DNA from 4 places in the Pseudomonas sp. T1.Ur genome. Region 2 is predicted to be linked to each of the others. Evidence: predicted binding sites of a transcription regulator. Region 2 holds the regulator's gene; each other region holds the start of a gene.

What was found. Region 2 encodes FliA, which starts transcription of late flagellar genes. Its sites were predicted from a motif close to CTAAAGTTTNNNNNNNNNNNGCCGNTAA; they were not measured.
Region 1: a site for FliA is predicted at 1,956-1,983, ahead of M8Q45_RS23210 (methyl-accepting chemotaxis protein). Genes of this name have one in related genera too.
Region 3: a site for FliA is predicted at 6,048-6,075, ahead of M8Q45_RS18470 (flagellar protein MotY). Genes of this name have one in related genera too.
Region 4: a site for FliA is predicted at 5,251-5,278, ahead of flgM (flagellar biosynthesis anti-sigma factor FlgM). Genes of this name have one in related genera too.

What each region holds. Positions count from the first base shown of each region.
Region 1 is NZ_JAMGSN010000001.1:5,248,002-5,255,740, forward strand. Features, by position in the region: gene M8Q45_RS23200 (SDR family oxidoreductase) at 92-838, opposite strand; gene M8Q45_RS23205 (LysR family transcriptional regulator) at 936-1,892, shown strand; gene M8Q45_RS23210 (methyl-accepting chemotaxis protein) at 2,070-3,677, shown strand; gene M8Q45_RS23215 (AAA family ATPase) at 3,779-4,936, shown strand; gene M8Q45_RS23220 (RES family NAD+ phosphorylase) at 5,021-5,698, opposite strand; gene M8Q45_RS23225 (MbcA/ParS/Xre antitoxin family protein) at 5,698-6,108, opposite strand; gene M8Q45_RS23230 (LysR family transcriptional regulator) at 6,434-7,357, shown strand; gene M8Q45_RS23235 (AzlD domain-containing protein) at 7,274-7,591, opposite strand; gene M8Q45_RS23240 (AzlC family ABC transporter permease) at 7,570-7,739, opposite strand, start outside.
Region 2 is NZ_JAMGSN010000001.1:1,080,783-1,088,521, reverse strand. Features, by position in the region: gene M8Q45_RS05080 (chemotaxis protein CheA) at 1-268, opposite strand, end outside; gene M8Q45_RS05075 (protein phosphatase CheZ) at 299-1,084, opposite strand; gene M8Q45_RS05070 (chemotaxis response regulator CheY) at 1,103-1,474, opposite strand; gene fliA (RNA polymerase sigma factor FliA) at 1,642-2,385, opposite strand; gene fleN (flagellar synthesis regulator FleN) at 2,382-3,212, opposite strand; gene flhF (flagellar biosynthesis GTPase FlhF) at 3,329-4,678, opposite strand; gene flhA (flagellar biosynthesis protein FlhA) at 4,690-6,819, opposite strand; gene flhB (flagellar biosynthesis protein FlhB) at 7,258-7,739, opposite strand, start outside.
Region 3 is NZ_JAMGSN010000001.1:4,135,423-4,143,161, reverse strand. Features, by position in the region: gene M8Q45_RS18505 (molybdopterin oxidoreductase family protein) at 1-1,613, shown strand, start outside; gene grxD (Grx4 family monothiol glutaredoxin) at 1,713-2,054, shown strand; gene bfr (bacterioferritin) at 2,249-2,722, opposite strand; gene M8Q45_RS18490 (bacterioferritin-associated ferredoxin) at 2,922-3,140, opposite strand; gene M8Q45_RS18485 (peroxiredoxin) at 3,445-4,047, shown strand; gene rnt (ribonuclease T) at 4,261-4,938, opposite strand; gene pyrC (dihydroorotase) at 4,935-5,981, opposite strand; gene M8Q45_RS18470 (flagellar protein MotY) at 6,170-7,171, shown strand; gene M8Q45_RS18465 (argininosuccinate synthase) at 7,300-7,739, shown strand, end outside.
Region 4 is NZ_JAMGSN010000001.1:4,035,893-4,043,631, reverse strand. Features, by position in the region: gene M8Q45_RS17985 (sensor histidine kinase) at 1-474, shown strand, start outside; gene M8Q45_RS17980 (glutamine synthetase family protein) at 803-2,044, shown strand; gene M8Q45_RS17975 (MFS transporter) at 2,114-3,481, shown strand; gene M8Q45_RS17970 (flagellar brake protein) at 3,544-4,290, opposite strand; gene M8Q45_RS17965 (flagella synthesis protein FlgN) at 4,383-4,850, opposite strand; gene flgM (flagellar biosynthesis anti-sigma factor FlgM) at 4,900-5,214, opposite strand; gene flgA (flagellar basal body P-ring formation chaperone FlgA) at 5,376-6,140, opposite strand; gene M8Q45_RS17950 (chemotaxis protein CheV) at 6,218-7,144, shown strand; gene cheR (protein-glutamate O-methyltransferase CheR) at 7,201-7,739, shown strand, end outside.

The DNA.
Region 1 (7,739 bases), 4.2 Mb from region 2:
GCTTGCTGAACGGGGCAGCATTGGCGTGAGCGGATAAAGAGGGGCTGCTTTGCAGCCCGGCGGGAGCAAGCTCCCTCGCCACGGGGTTCACTCAGACCAACCGAGCGCCGCCATCAATGTTCAGCGTGGCGCCGTTCATGAACGTGTTCGTCATCAAGAAAACCGTCGCCGCGCCTGCCTCAGCGGCAGTGCCCACACGATGCAGCGGCAGCACCTGTTCCCATGCGCGAACGTACGCATCGCGTCCCTCACCCAAGGCTTTGCTGAAGATAGGCGTATCGATCGGGCCTGGAGACAGCGTGTTGACGCGGATGGGCGCCAGTTCCAAGGCCAGGCCACGGGCCAACGCTTCCATTGCGGCCGAAGCTGCCGCGATGACAGCGGTGCCATGTGCATTGGGCCGGTCGGCCAGGCAGCCTGAGATAAAGGTGATGGAGCCTTCCTTGGACAAGCGATCCCCGAGCGCGCGGATCGTATGGATGGAGGCCCACATCCGCTCTTCGAACGCCCGGCGCAGGTAGCCGATCTCCGCGTCCAGCACTTTGCCCGCCACGAATGTGCCGGCGAACAGAACCAGATGGTCCACGTGCGGGATATCTGCCAAGGCGGCGTAGATGGCTTCGCTTTGGGTGACGTCGGCGGCGCGCCAGCCGGCAAGGCCGTGTTCCAGGGCGGCTTGCTCGGCACGCTCGGCGTTGGAACCGATCACGATGACGGATGCGCCGGCGGCCTTGGCTTGAATCGCGGCGGCAAGACCGATGCCGGAGGTGCCGCCGAATATCACTACGGTGCGATCCTGCAGTTGGGCGGGCAATGGTTGGGTAAATGAATGGCTCATGGTCTATCTCCTTGAACGCCTGGATGGCGTCGATGGGCAAAGACTAAAGACTCGAGCCAACATTGATAATTGGGTCGCAAGTCGCTTTACTAATGCCATGAGGGAACAAATAGGGTTGGACCGCCTGACCGGTCTTATTGCCTTTGCCCGCGCCGCCTCTTTGGGCAGCTATACCGCTGCGGCGCGCGATTTGTCGGTGTCGCCATCAGCCATCAGCAAGAGCGTGCAACGGCTGGAGCAGCATTTCGGGCTGAGTCTGTTCAGCCGCACCACCCGCTCGCTGACCCTGACCGTGGAAGGCCGGGACCTGTACGAACGGGCGCTGCGGATTCTGCGGGAGGTGGAAGACATCGAGCAGGCCGCCGTGGCCTCGCGCGCGGAACCCTCCGGCACTTTGAAAGTGACAGCGCCACCGCCTATCGGGCTGAACATTTTGGCGCCGGCGATTCCCCGTTTCCGCGAGCGTTATCCCAAGCTCGCCATCGACCTGCGCTTGGGCGATCAGTTTGCCGATATCGTCGAGCAAGGCATCGATGTGGCCGTGCGCGTGGGCAACCTGGCTGACTCGCGGCTTATCTCTCGCACGCTGGGACCGCATCGAATTTGCGCTTTTGCCTCGCCAGCCTATCTGGCCAAACGCGGCACGCCGCTGGAGCTGAGCGACCTGGCCAACCATGATTGCGTGAATTTTCGCTATCAGAGCTCGGGGCAAGCGCTGCGCTGGCCATTCAGCGTGGGGGACCGATTGGTGGAAATCACGCCCGATGCTCCCATCGTCATCGACGCCAGCGATGCGGTGGCTGCGGTGCTCGCCGCGGGCGGTGGCATTGGCATTTCACCCACTTATGTCGCGGCGCCCTATGTTGCCCGGGGAGAGCTGACGCCGCTGTTTCCACAATTTGCCGTCGATCGCTCCTCCATTACGGCGTTGTGGCCGGAAAGTCGCCGGGGAAGTCCGAACGTCAAGGCGTTCGTGGGTTTCCTGAACGAGCTGTTTCCCACCCCTACCGCGTGGGACGAGATCGTCGCGAAGGGCTCTGTGAATCCACTCTAGACTGTTTGCTTGCGGAAAAGGATTGCTTCGCAGTCCGGCGGGCGCAAGCTCCCTCGCCACAGCCTCATCTAATCATGCTCCCCGCCGATAGCCTCAAATATGAGCCCGGACTGTCCCAAGGCTCTGCTGGCGCTCGACTACACTTGCCCAGACATCCCGCTCCAGGAGCAGTTAGCGATGAAGATCCGCACCAAGGTCATAGGCTCGGGGTTGGTCAGTCTTTCTTTTGCGCTGCTGCTTGGCGGAATCGGGTTGTGGGGTTATCACTCCATGACCGAGGCCCTGGTGCAGAACGAGACCAGTATTTCGGCCATGCGCAAGCACATGGAGGCGGACATGATGCACGACGCCATTCGCGCCGATGTGCTGGCCGCCCTGTTGGTGACACCGGGAGATGTCCAGGCGGGAAAAGAAGTGCTGGAAGGGTTCGATGAGCATACCCAGCGGATGCGCAAGGTCATCGCCGAGAATGCCGAAGCGAAGTTGCCGGGGGATGTCGCCAAGGCGATTGGCGAGCTCAAGCCCCAAGTCGAAACTTACATCGACAAAGCCAAGCAAATCATTGGCAAGGCGTTGGGCGGCGCCCAGGATGCCCATGCGCTGCGGGCAGAGTTCGACGGCGCGTTTTCAGCATTGGAAGAACGCAACGAGGCGGTCAGCGAGCTGATCGAAAACCAGGCGCAGTCATCCCGCGAGCATCAGGACAGTAGCATTCAAACCTCGGAACGCTGGCTGATCGTGACCTTGCTGGCGACCTGTGTCGCCCTGGCGCTGTTGTCGTGGAGCCTGCTCAAGGCCGTGCTCACGCCGCTGAATAAAATCATCCTCAATACCCAGGCCATTTCCCAAGGGGATTTGCAGCGTTCCATGGGCGCTCAAAGCAAGGATGAGCTGGGTCAATTGCAGGGCGTCATCGAACGGATGCAGAGCAACCTACGGCAGATGATCGCCACGATCCGCAGCCAGAGCGATGAATTGCACGGCACATCCCGGAATTTGGGCGATACAGCCCGGCAGATTGTGTCCAGCGCCGATCAGCAGGCGCAGAGCGCGACCAGCATGGCGGCGAGCATGGAGCAAATGATGGCGAACATCGGCCAGATCCATCAGCACGCCGACAGTGCCCGGACGATTTCGGCGCAGTCCGAGCATTTGGCGAGCAGTGGCGGCCAGGTGATTCTCGGGGTGGTCGAAGGCATGAACCGGATCGCCGAGGTGGTCAACCAATCGTCCAGCAAGATCACCGCGCTGGATGCGTCGTCCGAAGACATTCATTCCATCATCCAGGTGATCAAGAGCATCGCCGAACAAACCAATTTACTGGCGCTTAACGCTGCCATCGAGGCCGCCCGCGCCGGCGAGGCGGGGCGTGGTTTTGCGGTGGTGGCCGACGAAGTCCGCAACCTGGCGGCGCGCACGACGCAGTCCACCCAGGAAATCACTGCGATGATCGAACGCATCCAGTCCAGCGCCCGGGACGCGGTGGCGAACATGCAGGCCTGCGTCAGCCGCGTGGACGAAGGCGTCAACCTGGCCCAGCAGGCCGGGGTGTCCATCAGCGAAATCCGCACCGGGGCCCGACATGCCGCCGAGGTGGTGGAGGAAATTTCCCAGACCATTGCCGAGCAATCCAAAGCCAGTGACGAGATGGCCCAGCGGGTGGAGTCGATTGCCGAGCAGTCCCGCGAGAACACCCGTTCGATTCACAACCTGACGCAAACGGCGGATCAGTTGAACGACGCGGCGGGTTCGATGCAGGCTTCGGTGCAGCAGTTCAAGATTTGATCAAACGGGGCTGCACTGACTCGCTTCCAACTTCCGCAAAATCTTATGCTAAATTATGGCTCAGCAATAATTATGGCTAATCCATAAAACGGGATAATTGCATGAGCAGCATTTTCCAGCGCCCTGAACTGGCTGAAAGCATGGCCAACCAGCTTCTAAGTCCAGGCGTACTTGACGAAGGTTTGCGTTCAGGTCTGTTTCTGTCCGGGCTGCGCAGAACCGGAAAAACGACTTTTTTGCGAAGTGACCTGATCCCAGCCCTGGAAAAAGAGGGTGCGCTGGTCATTTATGTGGATCTCTGGAGCGATACCCTCGCCAATCCGGCCACCTTATTGCACGATGCCATTCGTAAAACGCTGCAGGAACTACAAACACCTGCCTCTGGCCTGCTTGAAAAACTCAGGCGCGTCGGCGGCGTCGATATCGGTGCAGCAGGATTCAAGTTCGGGTTCAAACTTGAAGGCGTGGGCAATGTTGGAGGCACGACGCTCGCGCAAGCGTTCGCCGAAATTGTCGATCAAGCCAGGACAGACTTGGTGCTTATCGTCGATGAGGTACAACACGCCATCGCCACTGAAGACGGCAACCAGATGTTGCTCGCGCTGAAAGCCGCGCGTGACGCCATCAACCCTCGTCCCAATACCCCTGGCTACTTTCTGTTTATCGGCACCGGCTCTCACCGCGCACAGGTCAGCGAACTCACAGCAAAACGTAACCAGGCTTTTTCCGGCGCTACCTCTACGGCGTATCCCGTCTTGAAGGGCGATTATGTCGAATATCTGTTGAACCGCCTGGCAATGACTGTCAGCCCGCATAAACTGCCGTCGCTTGAAGTCGCAACGGAAGCTTTCAATACACTTGGCAACCGTCCGGAAGAAATGCTCAAGGCCCTTAGGCAAGTCTTGCAACAAGAGGGTAATCCGGACCTGTTCTTGCCCGTCATCGCCAGTACGCTGCGTTCCGCCGCGGCCAATATAGAGCTCGAGAAGGTTGAGCAATTGGGCAGCCTGGCTCAAGCCATCTTCAATAAAATCGCCTCGACAGCGGGGGATGCTCGCGGCATTTTTTCCGCTGACGCGGCAGCAGAATATTCAAAAGCCGTGGGTCGGGATGTTCGTATTGAAGAAATTCAACCCGTGGTAATTGCCTTGATGGCTGAAAATATCATCATGCGTCGCGGGCATGGGATTTACGCGATTACAGATCCGTTCGTTCAGGAAACATGGTTGGAAGAACAAGCGCTGATCGCGGCAAGTTGACACACAACCGGGGCTGCTACGCAGCCCAGCGGGAGCAAGCTCCCTCGCCACGGGTTATTCCGTCCTTGGGAAACGGCGTCGCACTCAAACCTGGCTCACCTCGAACACAAACGAAATCTCCCGCTTCTGAGCGCTCCAGACATACCGGATATGCTTGCCCTGCACCGGGATCGACACCGCCGGCGGGCGGAATGCAGCGACGCATTCGTGGCCAGGCAGGCGGACGCTGTTGTACAGCAGCCCCCAGGACAGGGTTTCACGCAGCTGGCGGGCGAATACTTGCGATGGGCCGTAGGCGCCAGGGTCCGGGTTGTGCAGGTGTGGATAATCGTGGCGGATGTCGTGCAGGGGTTTGACGACTTGGTTGACGTAGGTGCGCATCGTCAATTCCAGATCCGGTTCGTTGGTAGCCCCCAGGAACCGGGCCTGGTGATAACACGTCTCGGCAATCGCGGCTTCCTGGCTGCTGGCGGCGTAATAGACGCCGAAGGTGCCATCACTGAAGCGGCTGCTTTTGCCGATGTGAGTAAATGCCGCCATCACCGGTGAGGAGCCCGGCCCGGAGACGCGGTCTTCGGGACGCACCCGGGAGAGCACGCCGGCTTCTTCCATGAGCCGGTCGTTGGTCAATGCTTCCAGGGCATAGGCTGTGGGCAAGTCTTCAGGATCGAGCACATCTTCGAACAACGTGATCGGCGGAAAACTACTGTTGACGATCCGATAGGCCCGTTTCCATTGCGGGTCCGCCAAAGGTGGCGTCATTAGCCGCGCACTCCATCGAGGTATCGCCGCACATCGGCGATGTCTACTACCCGCCCTGCGAGCATGTAGGACAATGCCGACTGGCCATTGAACGGCGCAGCGGTGTTAGGACTGCTGATCCACTGATACGCACGGTCCCGGCTGTTGCTGAAGATGATGCTCAACGCTTTGTGTATTCCCATGAGATAGGAAATACGCTCGAGGGTGTCTCGCGGCAGCCTTACGTTATCGGGTAACTGTTTGTACTTGTAGAAGGTCGTGTTTCCTACTTTGCCCAACAACGTGCGCTGCTGCTCGACGCTGCAACCCCACAGCTCCATGAGGTTGAAGAAAAACTTCAACGCGACTCGACCCGCATCCGGGGAATCCAATTGTTGCTGTGCGTTGAGGCTGACCGAGGAAATCGCCATGAGTCTTGGCTCCCTTGTTGCTGACTGTTGCCTAGAGAGTAGTACACATATGGATAAAATTTAAGTTTTAATTCGCAAGCGGACAAATAAAAAACCAGTAACGACTCATTCATCTCGGCGTGATTGTTTTGATAAGACCGACCTGCAAGCCAAACCAGCAAAAACCTGAAATCCCACATAAGCTCCAGTTATCGGCTGCCGGCGCTTTTCGCTACAAAACCGCGACAACCGTGGCAAGGTGCTTGATGATAGCCACCATCGCACCGCCAGGCCCGGGCCGGGTGCACAACAATAGCGAGCCCACTTGAGCAGAGGGCATTACCTCATGGATAGCAGAACCTTACGTAACCTCATGCGCATCGTTCAGACCGGTTCGTTGTCGGCGGCGGCGGAGCAGTCGTGCCTGACGGTGCAGGCATTGGCGGCGCAGTTGAACAAGGTCGAGGAGCAGTTCGGGTTCAGATTGTTCCGGCGCTCGAACAAAGGCCTGACGTTGACCAGTCAAGGCTCGGAACTGACGCCGTTCATGGACCAGGTCCTTGCGGCCACTCGGCAATTGGAAGAGAAAGTCACGGCGCTCAAGACGCCCAGGCAACGCAGCCTGAAAGTGGCGCTCAATACCACCCTGCCTGGCGAGTTCAACCGACGGATGATCGATCGCCTGATCGCGGTCTTTCCCCATTACCAATTGGAATTCAGCTACGCCGAATCGATGGAGAACCTGAGCAAACTCAAGAACGAAGACTTTGACCTGGCGATCCTGATCGGACAACAGAGCGGTTTTTCCAGCATCCCGATGCCGGATGTACAGGTGCGAGTGGTCGGCGCCCACTGTGGTGACAAAGACGACTCCCTTGGGCTGCTGGGCGACAAATTCCAGGTGCGCCCTGCGCAAGAGTGTCCGTATTCCCACAGCTTTCTTCGCTTTCTCGACGCGGGTCTCGGCGAGTACGGGCCAAGCCAGCGAATGGTTTATTCCTGCAGCGAAACGCTGACGCTGTCGTTGATCACCCAGCTCGATGGGTTGGGGCTTGTGTCCCGCGACGCGGCGCTGCGCAACGGTCTGGCGATTTTCCCGGACTTCGAGGATTTCCTTGAAGTCCGCCTGGCGGTGAACAATCCCGAACTGTCCGACCAGGCGTTGCACGACGTGGTCGACCTGACGCTACAGGAACGAGCCGAGCGCGATATACGACGCCGTCCCCACCGCTACGCTGAGAAACAGGTTGCGGCTGAAATACGCACATAGCAGGGTCGGAATCGCGGCATAGAACTCGGGGCGGTCGAGCTGGATATGCTGATCCTTGATCAGCAACGGCGTCAGGCTGATCGCGGCGACGATCGCCACCGGCAGATATTCCAGCGCACGGGCGACGAAGGGTGGCCAGTTTTCGGTATTGACCTGCAGCGGCAGGGCCCGTGGCAGGAAGGTCACGGCCATCATCAGCGCAACGGCCAGGATCAGGAACGTTTGGTCAGGCATACGCCTACCCCGCAGCCAACGAACGTGGCGATGAATACATTGAACGGCGAACTGCCCACCAGGCTCAGCGCACCCATGCAGATGACGGCCGCCAGCGCCGCGATCAGCTTGTTGCGCGTGTTGCACAACGAGACCAGTACATAAAGCA
Region 2 (7,739 bases):
CCATCAGTTCCGAGTCGACGCGACGCTCCCCCTTGCGCAGGATGTCGAACACGTTCTCGGCAATGTGGCAGCACTCCACCAGCTCGTTGAGCTGGAGGAAGCCGGCGCCTCCTTTTACAGTGTGGAAACCGCGAAAAATTGCATTGAGCAGATCCGCATCATCAGGTCGGCTTTCCAGCTCGACCAGCTGTTCGGACAGTTGCTCTAGAATCTCGCCGGCCTCAACCAGGAAATCCTGAAGGATCTCTTCATCGGCGCCGAAGCTCATTAATGGCTGCTCCTAAAATAGGGCTAAAAACTAGAATCCAAGGCTGGACAGCAAATCGTCCACATCGTCCTGACCGGACACAACGTCTTCTCTTTTATCGGCATGAATCTGCGGACCTTCACCCTGAGAGAGATGTTTTTGTGGATCTTTTTCAGCAAGCATCGCTTCACGGTCGTGTTCGATGCCGGCAAAGCGGTCGACCTGGCTAGCCATCAACACCAGTTTGAGCAGATTGCTTTCCACTTCGGTGACCAGTTGGGTCACGCGCTTGATTACCTGGCCGGTGAGGTCCTGGTAATCCTGGGCCAACAGAATGTCGTTGAGGTTGCTTGCCACGGCGCGGTTCTCGGCGCTGCTGCGTGTCAGGAAACCGTCGACCCGCCGGGCCAGCTCCCGAAATTCCTCGGCGCCGACTTCGCGACGCATGAACCGTCCCCAATCGGTGCTCAACGCCTGGGCTTCCTCGCTCAGGCCGTTGACCAGGGGCGTTGCGCTTTCCACCAGGTCCATGGTGCGGTTGGCCGCGGCTTCGGTCAGCTTGACCACATAGCCAAGGCGCTCGGTCGCGTCGGTAATCTGCGAGACTTCCTCGGCCTGCGGCATGTTCGGATCGATCTGGAAATTGACGATCGCGCTGTGCAGTTCACGGGTGAGCTTGCCGACTTCCTGGTACAGACCACGATCCCGGGTCTGGTTGAGCTCATGAATCATTTGAACCGCATCGCCGAAGCGGCCCTTTTCAAGGCTGTCGACCAGTTCGCGGGCATGTTTTTTCAGGGTCGATTCGAAATCGCCCATTGAAGATTCGTTGTCCATAGCTCCCCCGTGGCGCCGTTAACCGATGCGTTCGAAGATTTTTTCGATCTTCTCTTTCAACGCCTGGGCCGTGAAGGGTTTGACCACATAGCCGTTTACACCGGCCTGGGCCGCTTCGATGATCTGCTCGCGCTTGGCTTCGGCAGTGACCATCAGCACCGGGAGATGCTTGAGTTTTTCGTCGGCGCGCACATGGCGCAGCAAGTCGATACCGGTCATGCCAGGCATGTTCCAGTCAGTCACCAGAAAGTCGATGCTCCCGCTGTTGAGAACCGGAATGGCAGTAGTGCCATCGTCGGCCTCGACCGTGTTGGTGAACCCAAGGTCACGCAACAGGTTTTTTATGATCCGCCGCATCGTTGAGAAGTCATCAACGATGAGGATTTTCATGTTCTTGTCCAATTCGACCTCCAAGCAGTCTTAAACGCGCCCAGCACCTGAACGCGCCATTTCAATCAATCCGGCACAACACTCGACAACGGTCTGGAGCACAACGGATGGAGACTGGCGTGGCATTTGCCATGCCTGCCCCGCTCGCAGCATCTCCGCACCGCCTGTCAGCGTGCTCGCCACTCCCCCAAACGCCCCCGTAAACGGGCCGCGCACTGGCTGTGTAACTGGCTGACCCGCGATTCGCTGACTCCCAGGACCTCACCGATTTCCTTGAGGTTCAGCTCTTCGTCGTAGTACAGCGCCAAGACCAGTCGCTCACGCTCCGGCAAATTGGCAATCGCTTCGGCCAACGCACTCTGGAAGCGTTCATCTTCCAGGTCGCGCGATGGCTCCATGTGAGCACTTGCGCCATCCTCATGCAGCCCCTCGTGTTCGCCGTCCTGCAACAGGTCGTCGAAACTGAACAGGCGACTGCCCAAGGTATCGTTCAAAATCCCGTAATAATCGTCGAGACTCAATTGGAGTTCGGCCGCAACCTCATGATCTTTAGCGTCACGCCCGGTTTTAGCTTCAATCGCGCGAATCGCGTCACTGACCATACGGGTATTGCGGTGCACCGAGCGCGGCGCCCAGTCGCCCTTGCGGACTTCATCGAGCATGGCGCCGCGAATGCGGATACCGGCATACGTCTCGAAACTGGCGCCTTTGCTCGCGTCGTATTTGTTCGCCACTTCCAGCAGGCCAATCATGCCTGCCTGGATCAGGTCTTCGACCTGGACGCTGGCTGGCAAGCGTGCCAGCAAGTGATAGGCGATGCGCTTGACCAATGGCGCGTAACGCTCGATCAATTCGTATTGGGCGTCCCGTGCCGATTTTTTGTAGAGATGGTTGTAACCGCTGGCTGTCATAACACGGGCCCTGCTGTTTGTTGCACAAGACGCTCGACGAAAAATTCCAGATGCCCGCGTGGGTTGGCCGGCAGTGGCCAGGTATCGACCTTCTGGGCGATCGCCTTGAACGCCAGCGCGCATTTGGAACGTGGAAAGGCTTCATATACGGCACGTTGCTTCTGGACCGCCTTGCGTACGCTTTCGTCGTAAGGCACTGCGCCGACGTATTGTAGGGCGACGTCCAGGAAGCGATCCGTGACCTTTGTCAACTTGGCGAACAGGTTGCGTCCTTCCTGCGGGCTCTGGGCCATGTTGGCCAGGACGCGGAACCGGTTCATGCCATAGTCGCGGTTAAGCAGTTTGATCAGGGCGTAGGCATCGGTGATGGACGTCGGTTCGTCGCAGACCACCAGCAGGACTTCCTGGGCGGCGCGGACAAAACTGACCACCGAGTCACCGATGCCGGCAGCCGTGTCGATCACCAGCACATCGAGGTTATCGCCGATGTCGCTGAAAGCCTGGATCAGGCCAGCGTGCTGCGCCGGGGTCAGGTGCACCATGCTCTGGGTGCCGGAAGCGGCCGGCACGATGCGAATCCCGCCGGGCCCCTGCAGGAGCACGTCGCGCAGTTCGCAGCGGCCTTCGATCACGTCCGCCAGGGTGCGCTTGGGTGTCAGCCCCAGCAGCACGTCGACGTTCGCCAGGCCCAGGTCGGCGTCCAGCAACATGACCCGTCGGCCTAGCTCTGCCAGGGCCAGGGACAAGTTCACTGACACGTTAGTCTTGCCGACGCCACCTTTGCCGCCGGTCACCGCGATCACCTGTACGGGATGCATGCTGCCCATGTTCGTTCTTTACCTTGTCTTACTTAGACGGAGGCCACATTACTGGCTGCGCGTTCACATATGGAACAATGCATGGCAGACCATCGATGTAGGTACAAAAAATATTCATGAATACCTCAGCCAACCTGCTTGGTCGGACTGTGGTAGATATCAGCGAACATATCAGCCATGGCTTCTTCGCTGGGTTCTTCCTGCATTTGCACACTCACGGCACGACTGACCAATTGATGACGGCGCGGCAGATGCAAATCATCCGGGATCCGCGGCCCGTCGGTCAGGTAGGCCACCGGTAGTTCATGACCGATCGCCAGGCTCAACACCTCGCCCAGGCTTGCCGTTTCGTCCAGCTTAGTCAGGATGCAGCCGGCCAGCCCGCAGCGTTTGTAGCTGTGGTATGCGGCGGTTAGAACCTGTTTCTGGCTGGTGGTTGCCAACACGAGATAATTTTTTGACTTGATGCCACGTCCGGCCAGGCTTTCCAGCTGCATGCGCAGGGCCGGATCGCTGGCTTGCAGGCCAGCGGTGTCGATCAGCACGACGCGCTTGCGCATCAACGGTTCCAGCGCCTGGGCCAGGGACTGGCCCGGATCCACATGGGTCACCGACACATTGAGGATCCGCCCCAGGGTCTTGAGTTGTTCCTGGGCGCCGATGCGGAAACTGTCCATGCTCACCAGGGCGATACTCTGGGCGCCGTACTTGAGGACATAACGGGCCGCGAGCTTGGCCAGGGTGGTGGTCTTGCCCATGCCGGCCGGGCCGACCATGGCAATGACACCGCCCTCTTCCAATGGCTCGACTTCCGGCGTGGCGATCATCCGCGCCAGGTGCGCCAGCAGCATGCGCCAGGCCTGGCGAGGCTCGTCGATGCCATTGATCAGCGCCAGCAGATCGCGCGCCAATGGGCCGGACAGACCAATGCGTTGCAGGCGACGCCACAGGTTGGCCTGGGCTGGACGGCTGCCTTGCAGTTGGTTCCAGGCCAGCGAACCGAGCTGGACTTCCATCAGCTCGCGCAGGCTGTTGAGTTCGAAGCGCATCGAGTCGAGGGCGCGCGGGTCGACACCCCGGGCAGGCGCGGCGGGTGCTGGCTCCGGACGACGCGGCTCGGCCGGCGTGGCCTCGACCAGCGGTTCGGCGGCGGTCAGCGGCAGGCCTGCAGTCAGTGGCTGGCCGGCGAACAATTGACGATTGGTGCCCGCGCTCGCCGCGCCTTCGCTGCTGCGCAGGCTCAATTCGGCCTGGGCGCTGGCGATGCGCGACTGGGTCTTGCGCAGCTCATCCTCGAGTTCCATGTTCGGAACGCGCGGGGCCAGCGCCGACAATTTGTAATCCAGCGCAGCCGTCAGCTCGACACCGCCAGCGATCCGGCGATTGCCAATGATGGCTGCTTCAGCGCCCAGCTCGTCACGTACCAGCTTCATGGCCTGACGCATATCGGCGGCGAAAAAACGCTTCACTTGCATAAACCACTACCTCAGCCGTTGGGCCCTACTGTCGCAACGATGGTCACTTGCTTGTTGTCCGGTATTTCCTGGTACGCCAGCACATGCAGCCCCGGGACCGCGAGGCGCCCGAATCGCGAGAGCATCGCGCGAATCGGACCGGCCACCAGCAGGATCACCGGTTGGCCTTGCATCTCTTGCCGCTGGGCTGCGTCGATCAACGAACGTTGCAGCTTCTCGGCCATGCTTGGCTCCAGCAGGACACCCTCTTCCGAGCCTTGTCCTGCCTTCTGCAGACTATTGAGCAATATCTGTTCCAACCTTGGTTCCAGAGTGATCACAGGCAGCTCAGACTCAGTGCCTACAATGCTTTGGACGATTGCACGGGATACGCCGACCCGCACCGCAGCCACCAGGGCGGCGGTATCTTGACTCTTCGAAGCGTTGTTGGCGATCGCTTCGGCAATGCTGCGGATGTCGCGTACCGGTACCTGTTCAGCCAACAGCGCCTGCAACACCTTGAGCAGCTGCGACAGCGAAACCACGCCCGGCACCAGCTCTTCAGCCAGCTTCGGCGAGCCTTTGGCCAGTACTTGTAGCAGTTGCTGGACTTCTTCGTGACCAATCAGCTCGCTGGAATGCTTGTACAGAATCTGGTTCAAGTGGGTCGCCACCACCGTGCTGGCGTCCACCACGGTATAGCCGAGGGACTGGGCCTGGGCGCGCTGGCTGATTTCGATCCACACCGCTTCCAGGCCGAAAGCCGGATCCTTGGCGGTAATACCGTTGAGCGAACCGTAGACCTGACCCGGGTTGATCGCCAGCTCGCGGTCCGGGTAGATCTCGGCTTCGGCCAGGATCACGCCCATGAGCGTCAGGCGATAGGCGCTCGGCGCCAGGTCGAGGTTGTCGCGGATATGCACGGTCGGCATCAGGAAACCCAGGTCCTGGGACAGCTTCTTGCGCACGCCCTTGATCCGCGCCAGCAATTGCCCACCCTGGTTGCGGTCGACCAATGGGATCAGGCGATAGCCGACTTCCAGGCCGATCATGTCGATCGGCGTCACGTCGTCCCAGCCCAGCTCCTTGGTTTCCATGGCGCGGGCCGGCGATGGCAGCAGTTCCTGCTGGCGCTTGACCTCTTCCAGCGCCTGGACCTTCTGCACGTTCTGCTTCTTCCAGAACAGGTAGGCGCCACCGGCCGCGAGGGCCGCCATGGTCAAGAAGGAAATATGCGGCATGCCCGGCACGATGCCCATCACCGCCATCAGGCCGGCGGCAACCGCCAAGGCCTTCGGCGATGCGAACATTTGCCGGCCGATCTGCTTGCCCATGTCTTCGGAGCCCGAAGCGCGGGTCACCATGATGGCGGCGGCTGTGGATAACAACAGTGATGGCAATTGCGCCACCAAACCGTCACCGATGGTCAGCAAGGCGTAGACCTTGCCGGCGTCACCGAAGGACATGCCGTGCTGGAAGATACCGACGGCCATGCCGCCGATCAGGTTGATGAACAGAATCAGCAAGCCGGCGATGGCGTCGCCGCGCACGAATTTGCTGGCACCGTCCATGGAGCCGTAGAACTCGGCTTCCTGGGCCACTTCCAGGCGACGCAGCTTGGCCTGGCCCTGGTCGATGAGGCCGGCGTTGAGGTCGGCGTCGATCGCCATCTGCTTGCCGGGCATCGCGTCGAGGGTGAAACGCGCGCTCACCTCGGAAATCCGCCCGGCACCCTTGGTCACCACGACGAAGTTGATGATCATCAAGATGGCGAAGACCACGATACCGACCACGTAGTTGCCGCCGATCACCACCTCACCGAAGGCCTGGATCACCTTACCGGCGGCGGCGTGACCATCCTGGCCGTGGAGCATGACCACGCGGGTGGACGCCACGTTCAGCGCCAGGCGCAATAGCGTCGCCACCAGCAGGATGGTCGGGAAGACGGCGAAATCCAGCGGCCGCAAGGCGTACACGCAGACCAGCAGCACGACGATGGACAAAGCGATGTTGAACGTGAAGAACACGTCCAGCAGGAACGGTGGCACCGGCAGCATCATCATGGCGAGCATGACCAGCAGCAACAGCGGCACGCCCAGATTACCCCGGCTGAGGTCTACGACATTGCTGCGCGCGGTGCTGAGTAACTGAGAGCGATCCACCAATATTCCCCGTTCCTGTGAAGCAAACTTTTGACGCCCGGAGGGGGCGCAGGCGGGGTATTGCAAGAAGCTTTCCAACTTTTGCGAAAGCTTGAAATAGAACGACTTGGCGCACATTCAACCTGTGGGAGCGAGCCTGCTCGCGAATACGGTTACCCAGTCGATAGAAAGGTTGGCTGACAAACCGCATTCACGAGCAGGCTCGCTCCCACAGGGTAATACGGTTCACTTGAGAAGAATGGGAACCCGTGGCGAGGGAGCTTGCTCCCGCTCGGCTGCGAAGCAGTCGTAAATCGGCGGGTGCGGCGTGCCTGATGCCCCATTTGGCCGGTTTGGGGGCCGCTTCGCGGCCCAGCGGGAGCAAGCTCCCTCGCCACGGGTTCATCGATTGCCTTGATTGAGCAGCATCAGCTCCCACAGGCCTTGGGTTAGCCGGGATCAGGAATCGCGGCGCAGGTCCGGCGGGATCGGCAGGTCCTTGAGCGGTTCGGGGCGCTTGCCCTTGCCCGCGCGGTGCTGGCGAATCTGATAGACGTACGCCAGGACCTGGGCCACGGCCAGGTACAGGCCTCCCGGGATCTCCTGGTCGAGTTCGGTGGAGTAGTAGATCGACCGCGCCAATGCCGGGGATTCGAGCAGCATCACTTCGTTGGCGACGGCGATCTCGCGGATCTTCAACGCCAGGAAATCGCTGCCCTTGGCCAAGAGGACCGGCGCATTGCCTTTGTCCGGGTCGTACTTGAGCGCGACGGCATAGTGGGTCGGGTTGGTGATGACCACGTCGGCGTCGGGAATCGCCGCCATCATCCGGCGCTGGGAGACCTCGCGCTGCAGCTGGCGGATCCGCTGCTTGACCTCCGGCTTGCCCTCCTGATCCTTGTACTCGTCGCGGATTTCCTGCTTGGTCATCATCAGCTTCT
Region 3 (7,739 bases), 3.1 Mb from region 2:
ACCACACCGACTTCATGTTGATCCTGGGCGGCAACCCGCTGGCCTCCAATGGCAGCATCATGACCGTACCGGACGTGGAGAAGCGCCTGAAGGCGATCCAGGCCCGTGGCGGCCAGGTTGTGGTGGTTGATCCTCGGCGCAGCGAGACAGCGGCCATCGCCAACCAGCACATCTTCGTACGTCCTGGTGGCGACGCCGCGCTGCTGTTTGGCTTGCTCAACACATTGTTCAGCGAAGGCTTGACCCGCGACAGCCATTTACCGGTGGATGGCCTCGACGAAGTGCGCCAGGCCGTTGCAACCTTTACCGCCGACGCGATGAGCCCTCTCTGTGCCGTTCCGGCCCCACAGATCCGTCAGTTGGCCCGGGATTTCGCCGCTGCGCCGTCGGCAGTGTGTTATGGGCGGATGGGGGTTTCAACCCAGGCTTTCGGCACGCTGTGCCATTGGCTGATTCAGCTGATCAACCTGGTCACCGGCAACCTCGATCGGGTGGGCGGTGCGCTGTGCACCGAGCCGGCGGTTGATCTGGTGGCGACCACCTCGGGTGGCCATTTCAATCGCTGGCAAAGCCGGGTGTCCGGGCGCCCCGAATATGCCGGCGAGCTGCCTGTCTCGGCCCTTGCCGAAGAAATGCTCACCGAAGGCGAAGGCCAGATTCGCGCGCTGGTGACCGTGGCCGGCAATCCGGTCTTGTCCACGCCCAACGGGCGACAGCTCGAACAGGCGTTGGACGGACTTGAGTTCATGGTCAGCATTGACCTGTACATCAACGAGACCACGCGCTATGCCGACTTGATCCTGCCATCGACTTCTGCCCTGGAAAATGATCATTACGACACCACCTTCAATCTGTTCGCAGTGCGCAACGTCACTCGTTTCAACCGAGCGATCCTGCCCAAGCCCGAAGGTGCGTTGCACGATTGGGAGATCTTCGTTGGCCTGGCAAAAGCCTTTGCTGGCCGGACCGGCAAGGAACTCAAGCCGACCATGCCGCCGGCGCAGATGATCGATTTCGGCCTGCGGGCGGGGGGGTATGGGGATGCATCGCCGTACAAGTTATCCCTGGCGACGCTGTTTGATCATCCCCACGGCATCGATCTCGGTGCGCTCAAGCCCAACCTGGCTCCCCGGTTGAAAACCGAAAATGGCCGGGTACAGGCGGCGCCAGCGGTGATACTCGCCGACCTGGCGCGTTTTGCCGCGTTGCCGACACCAGCGTCCGACGAGCTGTTGATGATTGGCCGTCGTCATGTGCGCAGCAACAATTCCTGGATGCATAATTTCCATCGGCTGGTCAAAGGCAAGCCGCGCCACCAGTTGCTGATGCATCCGGACGATCTTGCCAGCCGAGGCCTTGTCGATGGGCAGCGGGTGAAGGTCAGTTCTCGCGTAGGCATGATTGAAGTGGAAGTGCAGGGCAGCCAGGACATGATGAAAGGCGTGGTCAGCCTGCCACACGGCTGGGGCCACGCCCGACCGGGTGTACAGATGACCATCGCCAGCGGGCAACCCGGTTCCAGTGCCAACGACCTGACGGATGACTGTCAGCTTGATGAGCTGTCCGGGAATGCGGCGCTCAACGGGGTTCCGGTGAAAGTCGCGGCTGCGTAAAATTGTCCCTGGGGCGGACCGAGCAGGGTGCTCGGCTTTCCGTTACAATGCGCCACCGTGTCGACATCTGTAGTCGCAAAGTTCTAGCCGAGGTGCTCCGTGGATATCATCGAAACGATCAAAGACCAGATTGCCAACAACACTATCCTGCTTTACATGAAAGGCTCGCCGAATGCCCCGCAATGCGGCTTCTCGGCCAAGGCTGCTCAGGCGGTGATGGCGTGTGGCGAGAAGTTCGCCTACGTGGACATCCTGCAGAACCCGGAAATCCGCGCCAACCTGCCAAAGTACGCCAACTGGCCAACCTTCCCGCAACTGTGGGTGGGTGGTGAGCTGATCGGTGGTAGCGACATCATGACCGAGATGGCGGCTGACGGTTCTCTGCAGACCACGATCAAGGCAGCTGTTGAAGCAGCAGCGGCGAACAAGTCCGAAGCCTGATCTGCCCCCAGCCCCTGTGGGAGCGAGCTTGCTCGCGATAGCGGTGTTCCGGTCGCATCAAGTCGACTGACACTCCTTCATCGCGAGCAAGCTCGCTCCCACATTGGTTTTGTGCGGGCCTGGAATCCAGGCAACAAAAAGCCCCGCGCCTCGAAAGAGGACGGGGCTTTTTAATGACTGGCTTGCGGGGAAGCTTACTCTTCACCCATCTGCGATTGCAGATAGTTCTCCAGGCCCACTTTGTCGATCAGGCCCAGTTGGGTTTCCAGCCAGTCGATGTGTTCTTCTTCGGATTCGAGAATATCTTCGAGCAGTTCGCGGCTGCCGAAGTCACCGACGCTTTCGCAGTGGGCGATGGCGGCTTTGAGGTCGGCGTGGCCAGTACGTTCGATACGCAGGTCGCACTCTAGCATTTCGCGGGTATGTTCACCGATATGCAGCTTGCCAAGATCCTGGACGTTTGGCAGGCCCTCGAGGAACAGGATTCGCTTGATCAGCTTGTCCGCGTGTTTCATCTCGTCGATGGATTCGTGGTACTCGTGCTTGCCCAGCTTGTTCAGGCCCCAATCTTCATACATGCGCGCATGCAGGAAGTATTGATTGATCGCGACCAGCTCATTGGCGAGGATCTTGTTGAGATGCTGGATGACTGTAATGTCGCCTTTCATGGTAACGGCCTGCCCTGTAATAGCTGTGTATAGAGCGGAGTTTGAGCTGCACAATGACCAGTGTCAAACCTAAGTAATTGAATAATAAATGAAAATTAATCGGAATAAGAATGTTTGTGTTCCGCGTCTGGGACCTAACCATTTGATTTACAGGCATAAAAAAACCGGACTTTGAGTCCGGTTCTTCAAGAAGCTGGATTTATGCGGCAGTAAATTCTACCGGATAAGGGATCGAGGCCTGGGCGGTCTGTACTTTGGCGAGCGTTTCACGCACCACTTCCTTGGCGAGGCAGGCGCATTTACCGCATTGGCTGGCTACGCCGGTGGCCTGGCGGACTTCGCGATAGCTGCAGCAACCTTCATAGATCGCTTCGCGGATTTGCCCGTCGGTGACGCCAGTGCAGAGGCATACATACATAAGTGAGAACCGTCGCTGGTTGTGACTCAATTGAGACGGATCTTAATGTTAACGAGAATGATTGTCAAAGTGGTTTCCGGGTTCTTTCATCACCTTTGCTTCGGGCTGACGAACGGTTTTGGGTTGGAGAGTCGATCATGCGCAACAGATTTTCGATGCCATGGAAAAACCGTTGAGGACAGTCCAAACGTGCGGTGTATGATGGTCGGTCCTTGCGAAGCGGGTTCGTGTCACAGGGCTGTCGCCTGGAGGTGGCAGGCTGGCGCGGACCTTGTTTTCACGTTACTACACCAGGAGATATCCAATGAGCGTACTCGTAGGCAAACAAGCCCCTGACTTCACCGTTCCGGCCGTCCTCGGCAACGGCGAAATCGTCGACAGCTTCACCCTGTCCTCGGCCATCAAAGGCAAATACGGCCTGGTGTTCTTCTACCCGCTGGACTTCACCTTCGTCTGCCCGTCCGAGCTGATCGCCCTGGATCACCGCATGGACGACTTCAAGGCGCGCAACGTGGAAGTGGTCGCTGTTTCGATCGACTCGCATTTCACCCACAACGCCTGGCGCAACACCGCTATCAACGCCGGCGGCATCGGCCCGGTGAAATACACCATGGCTGCCGACATGAAGCACGAAATCGCCAAGGCCTACGACGTTGAGTCCGAAGGCGGCGTGGCCTTCCGTGGCGCGTTCCTGATCGACGACAAAGGTGTCGTCCGTTCGCAGATCATCAACGACCTGCCGCTGGGCCGTAACATGGAAGAGCTGATCCGTCTGGTCGACGCCCTGCAATTCCACGAAGAGCACGGCGAAGTCTGCCCGGCCAACTGGAAAAAAGGCGACAAGGGTATGACTGCATCGCCTGAAGGCGTAGCCGCTTACCTGGGTGAGCACAGCGACAAGCTGTAAGCGCACCCGCGGCATAAAAAAACCGGCCCCTCGATGGGCCGGTTTTTTTATGGGGGGCTGAATACATACTGTGGCGAGGGGATTTATCCCCGCTGGACTGCGCAGCAGTCCCAAAAAGGTGAGTCCGCCACACCCAGTTGGCAGGTTTGGGGCCGCTTCGCGACCCAGCGGGGATAAATCCCCTCGCCACAAAGAGCTAAGCCTAGCTCTATATCAGTCGTCGAAATCCTGCCACCCGCCCATCTCTTTCCACCGGTTGACGATGCCGCAAAACAGCTCGGCGGTCTTTTCGGTGTCGTAGCGGGCCGAGTGGGCTTCGCGGCCATCGAAATCGATGTCGGCTGCCTGGCAGGCCTTGGCCAATACCGTCTGGCCGTATGCCAAGCCCGCCAGGGTCGCGGTGTCGAAGCTGGAGAACGGGTGAAACGGATTGCGCTTCATGTCCAGGCGTGCAACGGCGGCGTTGAGGAAGCCCAGGTCGAAGCTGCTGTTATGGCCGACCAGGATCGCTCGCTTGCAACCGTTGGCTTTCAGCGCCTTGCGCACGCCACGGAAAATGTCGGTCAGGGCGGTTTCTTCGCTGACCGCCATGCGCAACGGATGATCGAGCTTGATCCCGGTGAACTCCAGGGCGGCTGCTTCAACGTTGGCGCCTTCGAACGGTTCGACCCGGAAGAAATAGGTGTGGTCGGGGAAGACGAAGCCTTTCTCGTCCATGCCAATGGTCGTCGCGGCGATTTCCAGCAGCGCGTCGGTGGCTGAGTTGAAACCGCCGGTTTCTACGTCGACCACGACCGGCAGATACCCCCGGAAACGGGCAGCCATGGGGTGGCGAGGGCCGCCCGAGCCGCCATTGCCATCCAGTTCGTCGTCGAAATGATCTTCACTCACGCTTTTTCCTCCAGCAGGCGCCAGCGCAGTTTTTCACCGGCGCGCAGCGGGATGACAGTCTGCTCGCCAAACGGCAGGCTGGCAGGGGCGGTCCACTCGTCGCGGACCAGGGTAATACGATCGGTGTTCACCGGCAGCCCATAGAAGCGTGGGCCGTGCAGGCTGGCGAAGCCTTCGAGCTTGTCCAGGGCGTTGCGCTGCTCGAACGCCTCGGCGTACATCTCGATGGCGGCATAGGCGGTGTAGCAGCCGGCGCAACCGCAGGCCGCTTCCTTGGCGTGCTGGGCGTGGGGTGCCGAGTCGGTGCCGAGGAAAAACTTGGCGCTGCCGCGGGTGGCGGCGTCCAGCAAGGCTTCCTGGTGGGTATTGCGCTTGAGGATCGGCAGGCAATAGAAGTGTGGCCGGATCCCGCCCACCAACATGTGGTTGCGGTTGTACAACAGGTGATGGGCGGTGATGGTTGCGCCAACGTTGGCCGGGGCCTCGTTGACGAACTGCACGGCATCGCCCGTGGTGATGTGCTCGAACACGACCTTGAGGGTCGGGAAGCGCTCGACGACGCGGCGCATGTGCTCGTCGATGAAGATTTTCTCGCGGTCGAACACATCGACATCGCCCCGGGTCACTTCACCGTGGATCAACAACGGCATGCCGACTTCGGCCATCGCCTCCAGCGCCGGGAAGATCTTGTCGATGCTGGTGACGCCGGAATCCGAATTGGTAGTAGCGCCGGCCGGGTACAACTTGGCCGCGTGTACGAAACCGCTGGCCTTGGCCTCGCGTATTTCCTCGGGCTGGGTGCGGTCGGTGAGGTAAAGCACCATCAGCGGTTCGAAGCGGCTGCCAGCCGGGCGCGCGGCCAGGATGCGCTGGCGATAGCCATCGGCCTCGGCGGCGTTGCGCACGGGCGGAACCAGGTTGGGCATGATGATGGCGCGGCCAAAAGTGCGCGCGACATCGGCGACGGTATGGGTCAACACAGCACCATCGCGAAGATGAATATGCCAGTCGTCGGGACGCAGCAGGGTCAGGCGGTCGGACATGGGGGGCTTCCAGGCGGGTAAATCTCCGGGGAATGCTACCGGAAAAGACCGATCCGGGCACCCGCTATCAAGTTTTGCCGCAAGTTACCGATAGCCCCTTCAGGTGTGCCACGATTTTGTGCCCTGTCTCGGCCAAACGGCATGCCCAGCGTTTTCGATTTCCGTATAAAAAGCCAGTGGAGCCTCCCGTGCGCCAGCGTTATCTAGCCTTGCTCAGTGTGTTTGCCAGCCTTCCTGCGATGGCGCTCACTTTCCAGACCCGTCTGGAGAGCATTGAGTGGACGGTCGAAGGTGACAAGTTCGAGTGCCGGCTGAGTCAGCCGATCACCGATTTTGGCAGCGGCGAATTCGTGCGCAAGGCGGGCGAGCAGGCTACGTTCCGGCTCAAGGCGTATAACCCGATGCTCGGTGGTGGCTCCGCGACGTTGTTGGCGGCTGCGGCGCCGTGGCAGCCGGGGCGGGGCGATATCAATCTGGGCTCGGTCCGGATCGGCAGTGGCGACGTGTTGTTCAATAGCTCCCAAATACAGGCGGGCCGTCTGATCAGCGGGCTGATGGAGGGACGCAGTCCGGTGATTCGACGCAATACCGAGGATGGGCGCGTATCCGAAGTCCGGCTGCTGCCTGTGCGCTTCAACAAGGCGTTCAACGATTACCAGGGCTGTGTAGCGAAACTGTTGCCGAAGAACTTCGAGCAGATCAAGCAGACCCAGATCGGTTTTCCGGGCGAGGGGGTTGAGCTCGACGCCCAGGCCAAGGCCCAGTTGCAGGTCATGCTCGACTTCATCAAGGCTGACCCGAGCGTCAATCATGTCGAGCTTGATGGCCATTCCGACAACAGCGGCAATCGCTTGACCAACCGTGAGTTGTCACGTCGTCGTGCGCTGGCGGTCATGGATTTCTTCAAGGCCAACGGTTTCCAGGAGTCCCAGTTCACCGTGCGTTTCCACGGCGAGCGCTATCCGCTGGTTCCCAACAGCAACGCAGCCAATCGGGCCAAGAATCGCCGTGTCGTCGTTCAGTTGGAGCGTGTAGCGGCCACCCAGGCCCCGGCTCCTCAGTCGCCAACAGCCGCGCCAGCGCCAGCTACTCCTGCCGTGGCGCCCGCTGCTGCGCCGGGCAAGGCACCGACGCCGGTTGCTCCGGCCAAGGCGGCTGCACCTGCCGCGGCAACTGCACGCACTTCCTGATCCCGTCCTGATCGTCGCTCAATCGACATAATCTGTCGCTTCGTCGTCATAAGCTGTCGCGCCTCTGTAAATTATCCGCGCTGGACGTTAGACTTCCCGGCTTTCCGTACAACCCGTGGAGTGATGGCATGGCGGACGTAAACAAGGTCGTTCTGGCGTATTCCGGCGGCCTGGACACTTCGGTGATCCTCAAGTGGCTGCAGGACACTTATAACTGCGAAGTGGTGACCTTCACCGCAGACCTGGGGCAGGGCGAAGAAGTCGAGCCTGCACGCGCCAAGGCCCAGGCCATGGGCGTCAAAGAAATCTACATCGATGACCTGCGCGAAGAGTTCGTCCGTGACTTCGTGTTCCCGATGTTCCGCGCCAACACCGTTTACGAAGGCGAGTACCTGCTGGGTACCTCCATCGCCCGCCCGCTGATTGCCAAGCGCCTGATCGAAATCGCCAACGAAACCGGCGCCGACGCCATTTCCCATGGCGCCACCGGTAAAGGTAACGACCAGGTGCGTTTCGAACTGGGTGCCTATGCCCTCAAGCCTGGCGTGAAAGTCATCGCCCCGTGGCG
Region 4 (7,739 bases), 3.0 Mb from region 2:
GTCAACCAGTTGCCCCTGCATCCGGCGTACCACGAACTGGATGACTTCATCGAAGCGCAACTGGCCGGCCACCAGGACGTGTTCCGCAGTCGTGGGATCATGGCTACTTACGAAGTCGACCCGCTGAGCCCGCTGGGTTTCTTCGACCGTGAGCTGATTGCTTCGGTGCTCGATAACACGATCAACAACGCCATTCGCCATGCCCGGCAGGCATTGCTGATCAGCGTGAGCGATGAGGCCGGGCAGTTGGTGTTGACGATCAACGACGACGGTGAAGGTTACCCGCCTGAGATGATCGAGCGTCAGGCCGAGTACGTGCAGGGCATCAACCACAGCAGCGGCAGCACCGGGCTGGGCCTGTATTTCGCCGCCAGGATTGCCGGGCTGCACCAGCGTGGCGGCTTGAGCGGGCGTACCGAGATTGCCAACGGCGGTGTGCTGGGCGGTGGGGTGTTCAGGCTTTATCTGCCCTGAGCCAATCTTCGGTCGGTACAGAGCCCTGTGGGAGCGAGCTTGCTCGCGATAGCGGTGTTTCAGCTTGCATCGATGCTGCTGACCTGACGCTATCGCGAGCAAGCTCGCTCCCACAGTGCGTTCTATGCCAGATGTTTATTGTCTCTGGATGCTTGATATTCCGAACAGCCGGAGCCTATTTTGTACGGGTTGCCGCTCGCGGCTCGCACATAACAAGGATTGCGTCATGACGACCGATGGCCAGTGTTCACTCGCGCAGCGATTGACGGGCATTGATGAGATTGAATGTGTCACGCCGGATTTGAATGGCGTGCCCAGGGGCAAGGTGATGAGCGCCGAAGGCTTCCTCGAGGGCCGGCGGTTACAACTGGCGCGAGGTGTGCTGCTTCAATGCATCATGGGCGGTTATCCGCCATCGCGCTTTTATGGCAGCGATGACGGCGACCTGGCGCTGGTGCCCGATCCGCAGCAGATTCATCGCTTGCCATGGAGCCATCCGCCCCGTGCCTTGGCGATTTGCGATGCCGACGAGCTCAGCGGCGAAAGCTCGCCACTTTCGACACGTGGCCAGCTCAAGGCAGTTGTCGCTCGATACGCTGCCCTCGGACTGGCGCCGGTGGTGGCGACGGAGCTGGAGTTCTTTGTGTTTGCGCCCAATGCGGACCCTACGCAGCCGTTCCGGCCGCCGGTGGGCCTGGATGGTCGTCGCGAAGACGGCCAGTCGGCGTTCAGTATCAGTTCCAATAACGGCTTGCGGCCGTTTTTCAACGAAGTCTACGAATGCATGGCGACGCTGGGGTTGCCGCGCGACACCTTCATGCATGAAATGGGCGTGAGCCAGTTCGAAATCAATCTGCTCCACGGCGACCCTGTGCTGCTGGCCGACCAGACGTTCCTGTTCAAGCACTTGCTCAAGGAAGTGGCCCTCAAGCATGGCCTGATTGTGGTTTGCATGGCCAAGCCGCTGGCGCAAACGCCGGGCAGTTCGATGCATATCCACCAGAGTGTCGTCGAGTTGGGCAGCGGTCGTAATGTATTCAGCGACGAGGCGGGCGAGCCAACGGCAGCGTTCCGTCACTTCATTGGCGGGCAGCAGGCCGGCATGGCCGATTTCACCGCGCTGTTCGCGCCAAACGTGAATTCCTACCAGCGCCTGTGCCATCCGTTCGCATCGCCAAACAATGCGTGCTGGTCCCATGACAATCGCTCGGCCGGGCTGCGCATTCCCGCCAGTTCACCGGTGGCCCGCCGTGTCGAGAACCGCTTGCCGGGGGCCGATGCCAACCCTTACCTGGCGATTGCCGCGAGTCTGGCGGCGGGGCTTTATGGGATCGAAAACCGGCTGGAACCGGGCGCAGCGATCCAGGGCGAGTTCGAGGTGCCGGATAATCTGTCCTTGCCATGTACCTTGCACGCTGCCCTTGAGCGTCTCAAGCGTAGCCATTTGGCGAAGGAACTGTTCGGGGCCGAGTTCATCGAAGGTTACATTGCGTCGAAGACCCTGGAACTGACCAGTTTCTTCGACGAGATCACGCCCTGGGAACGGCGTGTACTGGCGGCCCAGGCATAACGAACCCGTTGTATCAGGGCTATCTTCAAGGTAGCCCTCACTTACCTCAAGGAGCCGCTCGGAACGCCGATGCGCCAAATCTGGAAACCTTTTCGAGCGCTTTATTTCGCCTCGCTGATGATGCTCATCGGCTCGGGCCTCTTGAGTACCTACCTGGCGTTGCGCCTGGCTGCCGATCATGTCGACAGCCTGTGGGTCGGTGCGTTGATGGCCGCCAACTATTTCGGCCTGGTGCTGGGCGGCAAGATCGGCCATCGGCTGATCGCCCGTGTCGGGCATATTCGTGCCTATTCGGCGTGTGCCGGGATTGTCGGCGCGGCGGTGCTGGGCCATGGCTTGGTGGACTGGCTGCCGGCCTGGATCGTGCTGCGGATGATCGTCGGCCTGGGCATGATGTGCCAATACATGGTCATTGAAAGTTGGCTCAACGAGCAGGCTGATGCCAAGCAGCGCGGGGTGGTGTTCAGCGGCTACATGATCGCCTCGTACCTGGGGCTGGTGCTGGGCCAGTTGATCCTGGTCATGCACCCGGCCCTTGGGCTGGAGCTGCTGATGCTGGTGGCGTTGTGTTTTGCCCTGTGCCTGGTGCCCGTGGCATTGACCCGGCGGATTCACCCGGCGCCGCTGCATCCGGCGCCGATGGAGCCGCGTTTCTTTATCAAGCGCGTACCGCAATCGTTGACCACTGTGCTGGGCTCCGGGCTGATCGTCGGCTCCTTTTATGGCCTGGCACCGCTGTACGCCTCCCAGCAAGGGCTCACCACCGAACAGGTCGGTCTGTTCATGGGCTGCTGCATTTTTGCCGGGCTGTTGGTCCAGTGGCCGCTGGGCTGGCTATCGGATCGTTACGATCGTGCGTTGCTGATCCGCTGCTTTGCGCTGGCCCTGGCGGTCTGTGCGTTGCCGTTGGCTATCTTGTCGCAGGTGCCGCTGGAAGTATTGTTCGTTGCGGGGTTCTGCTGTTCGCTGGTGCAGTTCTGCCTGTATCCGCTGGCGGTGGCGTTTTCCAACGACCATGTCGAAGGCGATCGCCGGGTGTCGCTGACGGCGATGCTGCTGGTGACCTATGGCGTAGGCGCCAGCATCGGCCCATTGGTTGCCGGGGTGCTGATGAAGCTCTACGGCAGCCAGATGCTCTATGGCTTCTTCGCCCTGTTTGCGTTGGTCCTGGTGTGGCGGATCCGGCCGAAAGCGGTCACCAACCTGCACCAGGTCGACGATGCGCCGCTGCACCACGTGGCCATGCCGGACAACATGACCAGCTCGCCGCTCGTGGCGTGCCTCGATCCTCGGGTAGACGAGCAGGTGGTGCAGGACCAGATGCAGGCATCGCCCAATCCAGACGTCGAGCCCGAGCCGGAGCCGGAGTTGGAGCCAGTCACCGAAGGTGCGGACGACGAACCGCCATCCTCCGATTTCACCCAGGCCAGGCCTTGAGCCGGGCATAAAAAACGGGCAATCCTTGCAAGGGATTGCCCGTTTTTTATCGCCCGCGAAAATCAGAAGTCGTCTTTATCGAACCGACGGGCTTCACGTTGCAGCTGATACACGAAGCGTTCAACCTGGCGCTGCACCAGGCCGCTGATGTTGTGGAAGCGTACACCTGCGAACGTGGTATTGATCCGCTCTTCAAAATGCAGGTAGCGCAGTTCCACCGGCGCGGTCATGTTGCCGAATGGCAGGGCGGCGATGAAGCGTTCATAAACCTGGCCCAGTTGCAGCCGTTCGGTGATGTCGCCATCGAAGCGCAGCTTGCAGCCGGTGGCAGAGATATCCAGCAATTGGCCATTGACCGGTGATTTGAGCTTGTCGCCACCCAACTCCACGCTCACCAGTTGCGCCAGTTTCAACGCAGCCCGAAAGGCGTTGCGACGCTGGTGATACACCACTTCTTCGGGCAGGGCGCCGCGGTAGCAACGGCCGTCGTTGGAATCATCGATGGTCAGCGGGCCATTGCCTTCCCACGCGATACGCACGCCGTCATGGAAACCCTCGACACGAAACGGCTCGCCCGCCAGCAGGAAACGCTCGCCGTCCCGGGGGATCATTTCGTCCAGGGCGATGGTGTTTTTCTCGCGATCAACGTCCACCAGATAGCTCTGGAAGCGCTGGCTGCGCTCGTGGAAAGTAATGATCAGCGGATCGTGACTGTCTTGCAGCATCCGCAGGTTGCCGGAGATTTCCAGGGGCGTGGTAAGGACCTTCGGTGGCTGCGGAGCATCTTCCGCGTTTAAGGCATTGAACACGGTGGGTCAGTCTCCAAGCAAAATACGACTACAAAGAGCCAGCATTTTGCCAGCATGTTTCGCGCGTTGATAGTGCGCAGGCATCGTTCGCATCACGCCTGGCTGAGCGGACGGTGCTTGACCAGTTTCGCGGTCGATCCGCGAGCGTCATACAGCGTCGGGATTTCGCCGCCATTGAGGATGCGCAACTGATTGGCGGTGGCGGCCTGTTGCATTTGGATGGATTGGCCGTTTCGAGCGTTGGCGGCCTGGCATTGGCTGAGCAGGTCGTTGAGCGCTGCGCTTTGGGACAACAGCTGATCGCCAATCGACGATTGGCTGGCCAATTGTTCAAGGCCGTTATTGTCTGCGGGCAGGTTGAGGCTGGCGAGAATCTCGCTGCGCTTGCGGCCATGCTGGTCGAGCAAAATGATCAATGCCTGTTTCTGCGCCAGAATATTTTCCAGCAGGGGCATGTCCCGCCCATGGAGTGCCAGGGCTTCGGTCTGCAACAGCTCCAGCAATTGTTGCGCTGGAGCGAAGTCGTCGGTGATCAGTTGCAACAAATTAGTGTCGTGCATGGCTGGCCTTGGGTCTTGAGCGTCCAAAAGCCTGGCGCCGGCGGACGGCCTAGCGCTGGGCTTCGAAGTTGAGCAGCTTGCTGGCTACACGGTTGCTGTCGACTTGATAGCTGCCATCGGCGATTGCTGCTTTCAACGCGGCCACGCGGGCGTTGTCGACGACAGGTTGATCGCGCAGCTTGTCAGTGACCTTCTGCAACTGCTGAGCCTCATTGCTGAGGTGTACCGATTCCCCATTGCTGACAGTGGCGGCCTGTTCGGCTGGCTTGGATTTGCCGGTTTCGGCGGTTTCCTTGCTGGCGCTGGTACGCGCAGTCCCTGTCACAGGTGAGGAGCTGTTTAAACGATTGAAATCGATGACCATGGTAAAAAACCTCTGGGTATTTGGACGCTTGCCATGTTTTCGGCCATCCCCAAAAAAACTTTAGGCTCATTTTTCAATGAACGAGCGCACGTCTGCGCTTGCCTTTGCGTAAGGCACAGTCTAGGGAACACCGAGGTCAAGCGCCAGCCTGTCTACCCTCCTTACATAGCCACTTCCACCTGGCCAGGCGCCATCACTTGCGCCTTGATGACCCGCTGGGAGTTGAGGTTCTTCACCCGAATCTGTTCGCGCATGCCGCCGTTGGACAGGGCCTCGCCCGGCATCCGCACGGCTAATGTGCCACTGCGGGCGGTGATGACCACCTGGTCGCCCTTGCGAACCACTTCGGCCTGTTCCAGATGTACCTGCGTGATCACTTGGTCAGCGACCATTGGTCGGACAAGTTTCTGACCAATGGCTTCATCAACGGAAGTCAGGAAGCCCTGGCTGATCTGGCTGACGTCGCGTTCACGCAGCACCACGTCCTGGGGTTCGACAATCCCGGCGCGCTTGAGGGGGCGAGTGGTGGTGACAATTTCGCGATACAGGCGCACTTGAGCGGGCACGAACACTGTCCAGGGGGCCGCGCTGTCGCAACGAACCTTCACCGTGACGCGGCCCAGCGGCCTGGCCGGACTCTCCAGCGAGGCAGTCAATTCCTTGTCGCACATTGGCATCCGCAGGCGCGGGTCGAGCTGGTTGACTTCGATCTCGTAGCGACCTTCGGTTTGACTGGTTGCCAGATAGTCTTCTACGGTGAACTCAAGAAAGCCCTGAGTGACGCCGATAAGGAGATCAGGCAAGGTTACTTCAGCAGCACCGACGGCAGGACCGCCAGAAGCGAGCAGGCAGGCAGCCAGCAGTGCACCGAGCCAGTGGCGGCAGTGAGTGGTCAGGCGTCGAGAAAATGTCGTTTGTGCGTTCATGCCGGTTCAATAGCAAGCCCCGTGCCGTTTAGTGATGAATGCGCGACGGACACATTAGCGTGATTAGGAGTCAGGGCATGGCGGGAGTGATGGATTCGGTAAACCAGCGCACACAGCTGGTGGGTCAGAATCGCCTGGAGCTGTTGTTGTTCCGTCTCGATGGCCAACAGTTGTATGGAATTAACGTATTCAAGGTACGCGAAGTGCTGCAATGCCCTAAGCTGACCCTGATGCCCAAATCCAGTCCCGTCGTGTGCGGTGTGGCGAATATCCGGGGAGCGACGATCCCGATTCTCGACCTGGCGATGGCGACCGGTTCCGGTCGACTGCTGGATCAGAGCAATCCGTTTGTGATCATCACCGAGTACAACACCAAGACCCAAGGGTTCCTGGTGCGGTCGGTGGAGCGCATCGTTAACATGAACTGGGAAGAGATCCATCCGCCACCCAAGGGGACGGGGCGCGACCACTACCTCACGGCGGTGACGCGGGTCGACAACCAGTTGGTGGAGATCATCGACGTGGAGAAAATCCTCGCCGAAGTCGCGCCAACGCCGGAGACCATTTCCGTCGGCGTGGTGGATGCCGAGACGCAGCACAAGGCGGTTTCCCTGCGGGTGCTGACCGTCGATGATTCGTCGGTGGCACGCAAGCAGGTCACGCGTTGCCTGCAGACGGTCGGCGTCGAGGTGATCGCCCTGAATGACGGACGGCAAGCGCTGGATTACCTGCGCAACCTGGTCGACGAGGGCAAGCGGCCGGAAGAGGAGTTCCTGATGATGATCTCCGACATCGAGATGCCGGAGATGGACGGGTACACGCTGACGTCGGAGATCCGCAGCGACCCGCGCATGCAAAAACTGCACATCATCTTGCATACTTCGCTGTCCGGGGTATTCAACCAGGCGATGGTCAAGAAAGTCGGCGCCGATGACTTCCTGGCCAAGTTCCGGCCCGACGACCTGGCTTCCCGGGTCGTCGAGCGAATCAAGACAGCAGGCTAAAAAGGTCGGGCGCATTGTGCGCCCGGCAAGTCAACACAGTGAAAAGAGGCGGTATCTTGTCTACGGGTAATTTGGATTTCGAACAGTTCCGGGTCTTCCTGGAAAAAGCCTGTGGCATCTTGCTTGGTGAAAACAAGCAGTACCTGGTGTCGAGCCGTCTCAACAAAATGATGGAACAACAGGGCATCAAGTCATTGGGCGAGCTGGTCCAGCGTATCCAGAGCCAGCCGCGCAGTGGCTTGCGCGAAATGGTCGTGGACGCCATGACCACCAACGAAACCCTGTGGTTTCGTGACACTTATCCCTTCGAAGTGCTGAAGAACAAAGTATTGCCGGCGGCCATCAAGGCCAGCCCGGGCCAACGCTTGCGGATCTGGTCGGCGGCGTGTTCGTCGGGGCAGGAACCCTATTCGCTGTCGATGTCCATCGATGAGTTCGAGCGGACCAACCTCGGCCAACTGAAGGCGGGCGTGCAAATTGTCGCCACCGACCTGTCCGGGACCATGCTCAATAACTGCAAGACCGGCGAGTACGACAGCCTGGCCATTGGCCGTGGGTTGTCACCCGATCGCCTGCAGCGCTATTTCGACGCGAA